One region of the Dermacoccus barathri genome, then DNA from elsewhere that is predicted to be linked to it. Evidence: predicted binding sites of a transcription regulator. Region 1 holds the regulator's gene; each other region holds the start of a gene.

Region 1 (3,273 bases):
GCGTGTGCCGCGATCTCGTCGCCGTCGTAGGAGAACGCGACTGCAACATCGCAATCTCCCGCCCGAAGCGCCGCGAGTGACTCCGGCGGCTCCGCTTCCGCGAAGGTGACCTGAACGTCGGGGTAGCGCTGCTTGACGAGCGACAGCGCTCGTGGGACGACGGTCGACGAGGCCGAGGGGAAGGCCATGAGGCGCACTCGTCCCGCCCTCAGGCCGGCGATCGAGGCCACTTCGCCCTCCGCCGCCTCGAGAGCGGCGAGCACCGGAGTGGCTGTGCGGGCGAGCACGTGGCCCGCCTCGGTCAGACGCACCGAACGTCCGAGGCGCTCGACGAGAGCCGTGCCCGTCTTGTCCTCCAAGCGGCGCACCATCTGGGACACGGCAGGCTGGGAGTAGCCCAGGGAAGCAGCGGCAGCGGTGAAGCTACCCTCCTGGGCAATGGCTTTCATGACCCGAAGGCCGGCGGCGTCGATCATCCGTAGAGAATAACCCGGCGTTATCGGATGTTGTAGTTTCTATCGATCGTCGTATGAGAGGGGCCACCTGTGACTGCAGAGTTGGCGGAGTTCGTCGCGCAGGGCGACCTGTTCGTGCTCACCGGGGCGGGTCTCTCGACCGAGTCGGGCATTCCCGACTACCGCAAGCCTGACGGCACCCGCCGAACGGTTCCCATGACGTTCCAGCAGTTCCTCAGCGGGGACGACGCGCGCCGACGCTACTGGGTTCGCAGCGCCGTCGGGTGGGAACGTTTCGCCGCGGCTCGGCCCAACGGCGGCCACCACGCTGTTGCAGCCTTGCAGCGCGCAGGTCTCGTGCAACACCTCGTGACGCAGAACGTCGACGGTCTTCATGCGGCCTCCGGAGCGGACGCCCTCGAACTGCACGGTTCGCTCTCCTCGGTGCAGTGCGTCGAGTGCGGCAGCCGCTCGGATCGAGCGGAGTTCCAGGGGCGCATCCGCGACGCCAACCCGAACCTCCCGCGCGACGTGGCCCTGTTGGCCGACGGAGACGCCGAGGTTGCCCGGAGTGCGCAGGATGCCTTCGTCCTCGTGGCATGTCCGCACTGCGGCTCGCTCGTCGTCAAGCCCGACGTCGTGATGTTCGGCGAGAGCGTGCCCACCGCGACGGTTGAGCACTGCTACGCGCAGCTCGAACTGTCACGGGCGGTTCTCGTTCTCGGAAGTTCGCTCAAGGTGATGTCGGGCTTCCGGTTCGTCTCGGCCGCGCTTAAGTCGGGCAAGCCCGTGGCCCTGGTCGGTCTGGGAAGCATGCGCGGTTCGGAGCGCGCCGATCTCGTGCTGCACGAACCGCTTGGTGCCACCCTCACCGCGACATGCGAACGCCTCGGCCTGCAGGTGCAGACCGAGGCGAACGCGACGACGTGAGGGTGGGCGAAAGTCAGACGCTGCGCAGCACCGCCGTGACCTTGCCCATGATGCTGGCTTCGTCGCCGTCGATCGGCTCGTAGTTCTCGTTCGCGGGCAGGAGCCACGTCTTGCCGTTCGTGCGCTTGAACGTCTTCACGGTGGCCTCGCCGTCGAGCAGCGCAGCCACGATCTCACCGTTGGACGCCTCCGGCTGCTGGCGCACGACGACCCAGTCGCCGTCGCAGATGGCGGCTTCGATCATCGAGTCGCCGACGACCTTGAGCAGGAACAGTTCGCCGTCACCGACGATCTGACGGGGGAGGGGGAACACGTCCTCGACGGCCTGCTCGGCCAGGATCGGCCCGCCGGCGGCGATGCGTCCGACGACGGGGACGAAGGAGGCCTGCGGACGCTCGTTGCCCGAGTCGGTCTCGTCGTACGTGCTCTCGGACGCTGCACGCACCGAGGTGCCTCCGCGGTAACCGCGGGTGTCGGCGCCGTCGTCGGGAGAGACGACCTCCATGGCGCGAGGGCGGTTGGGGTCGCGACGCAGGTAACCCTTGCGCTCGAGCGTGGCGAGCTGGTGTGCGACGGAGCTCGGGCTCGTCAGCCCGACGGCCTCACCGATCTCGCGCAGACTCGGCGGGTAACCGCGCTCGTCGACCGAGCGCCGGATGACGGTGAGCACTTTCTGCTGGCGCGGGGTCAGTTTGCCCTTCGCGCGGTTGTTCATGGAGTGGACCTCACCCATGGCGTCTCCTCACATCGACGAAAACAGTGATCTCGCGGACGCGGACCTCGGTGCGGAGCCCTGATTCTCCCCGGAATTCCGGGGTTGTCGGTGGCCGCTGATTCGGTGTGAGCGTTCGGGATCAACGTAGGCACCACCGTACACAGTTTTCGCAAACATGTACGAGAAACACGCCGCCGACGGCCTTGCTTTCGAACGTTTGTGTCGTACAGTTGTTCTATCGCACGGATGTTCGATGCATCCGCGCCGAGTCAGGAGGAATGAACATGAGTGCTGTGCCCAGTCTGGACGCCCCGGCGGTCGCGCCGAGCCCCCGTCGTCACCTGCACCTCGTTCCGTCGGGGCCTGCGGTCGTCGATTCCCTTGAGGGTGGTCGTAGCACGCGGCGCGCCCCGTTGACGCGTCGTGCCGTTCTCGCTCGCCGTCGCTTCGCCGCCCTTCTGGCGCTTCTGGTTCTCGTCGGCGGTGGCCTCCTTGCGGCCAAGGCCGTGGCCGAAGCTAACCCTGCCGGTGGCGCGACGTCGGTCACGGTGAAGGACGGGGAGACCCTTTCTCAGATCGCCGCTCGTGAGCTGCCGTCCCTGCGTAACGACCGTGGTGTCGTGGCCATCCAGGAGGCCAACAACATGAGCTCGATGCACGTTCAGGCCGGCCAGCGAATTCTCGTTCCGGCAGGCTGAGCGGCCCCCTCGGCGTGTCGCTGGGGCGAGCCGCACATCTTTTCCGCGTCATTGCTGGGGTTGGTGCGCCGGGTTTGCCGACACGGTTGCGAGCGGTCGCCAACGCAACCTAGGATTCCTAGATGTAGGGCATAGGCGCCCTAATGCCCCCAACATGTGGTTGTTTGCGGAAGAATTACCGCGATGCCGGTGTTGGGGTTCATACCGTCACGAGGCGGTGGAATCCTGCGATCGAGAGGCGTGGCACGTGCACTGTCCCTTCTGCCGCAACGCCGACTCCCGTGTGGTCGACTCCCGTTCGACCGAGGACGGCACCTGCATCAAGCGTCGCCGCCAGTGCCCCGACTGCGGCAAGCGTTTCTCCACCGTCGAGACCGCGAGCCTCACGGTCGTCAAGCGCTCCGGTGTGAGCGAACCCTTCTCTCGCGACAAGGTCATGTCGGGCGTGCGCAAGGCCTGCCAGGGCCGCCCGGTT
Region 2 (3,273 bases), 100 kb from region 1:
GCGCCGATTCCACGTCGATGTCGATGTCGGGCAGTGACGCCCGAAGCGGCGTGCAGAAGCGTTCCATGAGCAGGCGGTGCCGGATCGGGTCGACCCCGCTGATGCCCAGCAGATAGTTGATGAGGCTGCCCGCGCCCGAACCGCGAGCAGCGACGCGCACACCGGCGTCACGGATGAGATCGCACACGATGGCCACCGTGAGGAAGTAGGTCGGGTAGCCGAGGTGGCGCACGACCTCGAGTTCGTCGTCGAGTCGCTCTTCGACGGCGGCGTACTCGGTTGCCGAGAGGTGGCCATAGCGAGCGGGCAGCGCGGCGCGGCAGCGCTCGGCCAGAGCGCGCTGGGGGTCGACGCCGTCCAGGTCGAGCACCTCCGGTTCCGGAAGATGAACTGCACCGATGCCGATGTCGTGGAACGGATGCTGCACGCAGAGCTCGGCCAACCGTGACGTCGCGCCGACGAGGTCGAGGGCCGCGCTCTCGTCGCCCGCAGCCTGCGCGAGTTCACGTGCGATCTCGAGCATCTCGCTCTCGGGGAGCAGATGCCCTCGCGTGCTCGTGCGGTCGAGGTGCCGCAGGTCGAGCGCCACCATGCGCCGCGCCGCGTCGAGCAGATCGGCGGTGACGGCCTCGTCGGCGTCCGCGTGCCTCACCCAGCCGGTGAGCACCGCGGGCACACCGCACGCACGCGCCAGCGCCCACAGGTCGAGCGCGTGCCGCCTGCTGGCCGGCGTGCCCGGCGCCCCGTCGTGACAGGCCACCTCGACTGCGAGCGCCCCGTGCGGCAGCGCAGCACGCCACTGCTTGAGCAGCTGCTCCGCCGCGGCAGGACGTTCGGCGAGCAGCGCCTGCCCGACGTCGGAGGCCGGGCCGAGCAGCACGGTGAGTGCCGGGGCACTGTTGCCTCTGCCCGCCTCCTCGACAGTGACGAACCGCGCGATCCGTTCACGCGACGTGCGCGCGGCACTGCGCTCCCCGACGAGGTGAGCGTCCGTGACGAGACGGCACAGCTGCCCCCAACCGACGCCCTTGGCGAGCCCGCTGGCAGCGCCACGAGCCAGAACGGTGACGCGAGGCCCCCGGTCGTCGACGGCGGCCCCGCCCTTCGCGGGGGTGCGCCGCGGGCGGGACGAGATGGTCGGCGTCGGTGGCTCGAGCGCCAGGTCGACGCCGACAACGGGTTCGATGTCGTGATCACGGCAGGCCTCGACGAACTTCACCACGCCGTAGAGACCGTCACGGTCGGTGAGCGCCAGACGCTCGTAGCCCAACTCGTGTGCCCGCTCGACGAGACGCTTCGGCGGTGTGGTGCCGTAGCGCAGCGAGAAGGACGACGCGACGTGCAGATGGGTGAACTGCACCGACCTCACCCCACCGCGACGGGGGTGAGCCGCAACGCCGAAGCATCGGCGGCAGGCAGACCGACGTGGACGAGCACGGCGTCGAGGAAGAGCTGGGCCTGCCGGACGAGGTCGTCGGCCTCTCGCACACTCACCCCGGCCCCGCCACTCTGGGCGACGGCGCTGCGCTTGCCGCACTCAGTGAAGAAGCTCGCCCACTCCCCGAACTCCGGGCGCTGACGAGCCAGCGCCTCCCACGCACCGCGCGGACGTGAGCCGAGCGAACGCGGCGCCACCTGAGCCAGAAGGGCGGCAGCCGCCCGCAACGCAGCGAGTTGGGCCCTCGCGTAGCGCTCGGACGTCGTCGTGGCCGAGCAGGCCTCGATCAGGGCAGCGCGCGAACGGCCCAGAAGATCGAACAGATCGCCGGTGAGTGCTTCCGCGGGCGCACCCGGACCCGTTGCCGTCGTCGTCATGACATCTCCCTCTCGCTGCACACTTCGTCGAACCTGCACATCAGTCACTGAGCCGCTCGAGCGACCACCCGGAGCGCGCATGCGCCAGGTCGAACACCCCGAGGCTCGGGCTCGCCCCCGCACTCGCCTCGACCCGCCACACCCGACGTTCGGCGTCGTACACGCCCTGCTCCCCCATCGGCAGGCGCCACCACGGCGTTGCCTCACGCCAGCTCTCGAGCACCCCCGCGACTCGATACCTGCGTCCTCGCCAGACGAAGACCTCGGGCGCGCTCGCCTCTCCCGTGTCCACTGTGGTCACCTCGACGCTCTCGGCGTATCCGCGCATCTCGCCACCTCACTTCACTCGGGTGACGACCGCGTCGTCACCGCCGGATGGTTCGCTGTGACTGTGACGGTGAGCGACGACGCAACGAACGTCGGAACAACGGCACAGCACAAGCCCGTTTTTTCGAACTCATGTTCGATATGGTGACACTAGAACGCCCCGGCGACAACCCCCAGATTCCGCGGAATCGGAGCGACCGCGTAGGCTCGGTGGAAGTCGCTTGCCGGAAGGATCGAGACGTGCCCAACTCCGCGGACGCATCGCAGTTGCTCGAACGCATCCAGCGCACCGTCGACGCCGAAGTCGCCCACCAGCGCGAGGTTCTCGCCCCCCTCGGCGACGAAACCGATCTCATGGTCGACGCCATCGCTTCCCTGCTCTCCGGCGGCAAGCGCGTGCGTGCGTCGTTCCTCTACTGGGGCTACCGCGCCGCCGGCGGCGCCGACAGCGACGCCCTCGTGCGCGCCAGCGCGTCGATGGAGCTCTTCCAGGCTGCCGCGCTGCTGCACGACGACGTCATGGACGCGAGCGACACCCGCCGCGGCATGCCGGCTGCCCACCGCGCCATGGCGAACGCCCACCGCGAGCGCGGCCTCACCGGCGACGCCGACCGCTTCGGCGAGGCCGGCGCCATCCTCGCGGGCGACCTGTGCCTCACCTGGGCCGACGAGATGTACGCGACGAGCGGTCTACCCGCCGACGAGGTTCTTCGCGGACGTCGGGTCTTCGACCTCATGCGCACCCAGCTCATGGGCGGGCAGTTCCTCGACGTCCTCGAGGCCGTGCAGAACTGGGAGGGGCTCGCCACCGACGAGCGCATCACCCGCGCTCTGCGCGTCATCCGGTACAAGAGCGCGAAGTACACGATGGAGCACCCCCTGCTCATCGGTGCCACCTGCGCCGGTGGCTACGACGCCACGCTCGAAGCCCTCTCGCGCTACGGTCTCGCTCTCGGCGAGGCCTACCAGCTGCGCGACGACCTGCTCGGCGTCTTCGGCGACCCGGCACAGACGGGCAAGCCGGCCGGTGACGACCTGCGCGAAGGCAAGCGCACCGTCATCGTCGCTCACCTGCTCGACGACCTCTGCGCCGACGACCGCGCGTTCTTCGACACCCGATTCGGCCACGAC
Region 3 (3,273 bases), on a different contig from region 1:
TTCTCGTCGACGAGGGCGACGGTGAAGGCGGCACCGACCGTCGAGGCGAGGCGCTCCACGCAGGCCGCCGACACGACACCGACGCCGGGCACGTGCAGGTCGGCGACTCGCGTCGTCGAGCGCGGGGCGGTTGCGGCGCGTCGCTGACCTGCCGAGGCGCCGACCCCGACGCCATCACCGTTCTGCCCCGCACCGAGCGGAGCAGCGCACCCCTGACTGCGGACGACGGCACCGAATGAAACGGGCATGCCGCTCCCCTGACCGGCGAAGGGCATGGTTGTGCCTGGGGTGACGCCGTCCTCGAAACAGCGCACGGGCACGGTGAGCCGCACGATGGGGTCGAATCTCACGGAGCCGAGGAGCAGGTCGACGAAGGCATCGACCCGCGCCCGGTTCATCCGATACCGCGTCGCGCCGCCGTGCAGACGCTCGTGTTCCTGCGCCAGCTGGCGCGCACGCGCATCGATGGCGGCCTGGACCTGCCACGCCTGGTCGGCGTCCATGACAACGGTCATCTGCGTGAGCCTGGGCTGATCGGGGTGCTCGCGGAACGAGACCTCGACGAGCGCCTCCGACGCGTCCTCATCCGCCGGCGTCGACAATCCGAGCGAGGCAAGGAGCCGCCGCACACGACGCTTCACTGCGGCCGAACCGCCCAGCAGCGCCCGACCGGACACGAGCATCCCCTCGACGCTCTCCCGCTCGGCCGGCTCAAGGTGTTCCAGTTCGCGAAGCACGGTCTCGCAGGTCGTCATGCGCATCTCCCCCGCACCGGCCATGACGAACATGCGAGGCAACGAGGCTCGCACGGCGTCACCCGCTTCGGCCCACGCCTCCGCGGTACCGACACGGACTCCGAGTCTGGCCGCCAAATCGTCGGCAGCGAACTCGCCGGGCACGAACTGACGCGGGTCGCTCTCCCACTGGTCGACCTCGAGAACGTCGTGTCGCGTGACGACGCGAGCGTGGGCCGCCGCGAAGGCGTGCATCGTGGCGTCGGCGCTGCGCGAGACGTACGCGGCCGTGACGGTGAGCTCTTCGAGGGCGCGTCGCTCGGCGTCGAGTTGGGCGAGTTCCTCATCAACGGTTACCGCGTCCACCGCGAGCGCCGACGACTCACCCCAGTCGATCGTCGAACGAGCCGCGACCTCGAAGAGCTCGACGCCCATCGCGTGCCACGCCTCGACTCGCGCTTCGAGAGGCAGCGCGCGAACGGCGGCCAGCACCTCGGCCACGGCGTCACGCTGCGTTGTCTCCATGCCTCATTTTATCGAACTTATGTTCGATTATCGAGCGAAAAGTCCGCCCAAATTTACCGGAGAGAAGCGGTCAGACACCGCCGCCAGCAGCTGACGCAGTTCGGTGCACCTGACGCACGTTTGAGTCTGCTCAGACTGCGTCACACGCACCGAAATGCACCAAGTGCTCACCGGGCTCCGCCACGGTCACCCCCCGGGGGGTATGCCCCGGTGCTTGACGCAGTTCGGTGCACCTGACGCACTCTGAGCCTGCTCAAACCGCATCAGCTGCACCGAAGTGCGTCAGCTGCACCAAGGCCCCCAACGCAAACGCCGCTGGGGCGTCACATCTTCTCGGGCGTCTCGATGCCGAGGAGGCCGAGGCCGTCGCTGAGCACCTGCAGCGTCAGGGCGCACAGGGCGAGGCGCGAGTCGCGCACGGCGTCGTCGTCGGCCTTGAGCACCGGGCACTTCTCGTAGAAGGCCGTGAACGCCGTCGCGAGTTCGAAGAGGTAGGCGGCGAGCCGGTGCGGTTCGAGCGTCTCGCCGACGAGCGCGACGACGGCGCCGTAGTCGAGCAGCTTCAGCGCGAGCGCGCGCTCGGCGTCCTCACCGATCGTGATGGCGGACGCAGGCGTCGCACCCGCGTCGGCGGCCTTCGCGAGGATCGAGCGGATACGCGTGGCGGCGTACTGCAGGTACGGGCCCGTGTTGCCGGTGAGCGCGAGCATGCGGTCGAAGTCGAACGTGTACTCGCTGTCGTGGGAGACCGACAGGTCCGAGTACTTCACCGCGCCGATGCCGACCTGGCGCGCGACGACGGCGCGCTCGGCGTCCGTCATGTCGGCCTTCGACTCCGCGACGACCTTCTCGGCGCGCTCGATGGCCTCGTCGAGCAGCTCCATGAGCCGCACCGAGTCACCCGAACGCGTCTTGAGCATCTTGCCGTCCGCGCCGAGCACCGAACCGATCTGCACGTGGATCGGCGTCGACTCCGGCCGGATGTAGCCCGCCTTGTCCGCCGCCGACCACGTCATGCGGAAGTGCAGGTTCTGCGGCGCGCCGACGACGTAGACGAGCCGGTCGCCGAGCAGATCCTGCGAGCGGTGCCGGACGGTGGCGAGGTCGGTCGTCGCGTAGCCGTAGCCGCCGTCGCTCTTGCGGATGATGAGAGGCACGGGAGCGTCGTCACGGCCGGTGAACTCGTCCTGGAAGATGCACAGCGCGCCGTCGGAAATCCGCGCGATACCACGCGACTCGAGGTCCTCACAGATGCCCGCGAGTTCGTCGTTGTACGTCGACTCGCCCGCGAGGTCGGCGTCCGTCAGCGTCACGCCGAGCGTCGAGTACACCCGGTTGAAGTACGCCTTGGAGCGATCCATGAGCTTGTTCCAGTGCGCCAGCGTCTCCGGGTCGCCGCCCTGCAGCAGCGTCACCCGCTTGCGGGCCCGCATGTTGAAGTCGCCCTTCGAGCCGGCCGGCTCCGCCTTCTCCGCCGTGTCGAACTTGACGCGCGCGGCCTGGTAGAACGCGTTGGGGTCGGTCTCGAGAAGCTCCGCCTCCGGGCTGTTCTCGCCGACCTCGAGCAAGTGCTCGATGAGCATGCCGAACGGCGTGCCCCAGTCGCCGACATGGTTCTGGCGCACGACGGTGTGCCCGAGGCGCTCGAGCACGCGCGCGAGCGAGTCACCGACGACCGTCGTGCGCAGGTGGCCGACGTGCATCTCCTTCGCCACGTTCGGCGAGGAGTAGTCGAGCGGAATGACCTCGAGCTTGCTCGGGGGCAGGACGCCGAGGGTGCCGTCGGCCAGGATCGTGGAAGCCTCCGCGGCCACCCAGTCCGTCGACAGCGTGATGTTGAGGAAGCCCGGGCCGGCGATCTCGACGTCCGAGATGAGCTGCATCGCAGCGGAGTCCGCCTTGAGCGCCTCGACGATGGCCGTCGCCACCTCGCGCGGGTTCTTGCCCACCTTCTTCGCGAGCGCCATCGCCGCGTTGACCTGCACGTCGGCGCTCGTCTGCTTCTTGTTGGCAG

Evidence for each region. Region 1 encodes LexA, which represses DNA repair genes until DNA is damaged. Its sites were predicted from a motif close to TCGAACANNTGTTCGA; they were not measured.
Region 2: a site for LexA is predicted at 2,267-2,282, ahead of IM689_RS08935 (DUF6504 family protein). Genes of this name have one in related genera too.
Region 3: a site for LexA is predicted at 1,271-1,286, ahead of IM689_RS02195 (HNH endonuclease signature motif containing protein). Genes of this name have one in related genera too.

Annotation. Positions count from the first base shown of each region.
Region 1 covers NZ_JADCTK010000004.1:285,454-288,726, reverse strand. Annotated here, with positions in the region: gene IM689_RS09390 (LysR family transcriptional regulator) at 1-476, opposite strand, end outside; gene IM689_RS09385 (Sir2 family NAD-dependent protein deacetylase) at 546-1,385, shown strand; gene lexA (transcriptional repressor LexA) at 1,399-2,118, opposite strand; gene IM689_RS09375 (LysM peptidoglycan-binding domain-containing protein) at 2,385-2,798, shown strand; gene nrdR (transcriptional regulator NrdR) at 3,046-3,273, shown strand, end outside.
Region 2 covers NZ_JADCTK010000004.1:182,083-185,355, forward strand. Annotated here, with positions in the region: gene IM689_RS08925 (DNA polymerase III subunit alpha) at 1-1,360, opposite strand, end outside; gene IM689_RS08930 (SAV_6107 family HEPN domain-containing protein) at 1,366-1,815, opposite strand; gene IM689_RS08935 (DUF6504 family protein) at 1,856-2,143, opposite strand; gene IM689_RS08940 (polyprenyl synthetase family protein) at 2,383-3,273, shown strand, end outside.
Region 3 covers NZ_JADCTK010000001.1:465,861-469,133, forward strand. Annotated here, with positions in the region: gene IM689_RS02195 (HNH endonuclease signature motif containing protein) at 1-1,259, opposite strand, end outside; gene argS (arginine--tRNA ligase) at 1,583-3,273, opposite strand, start outside.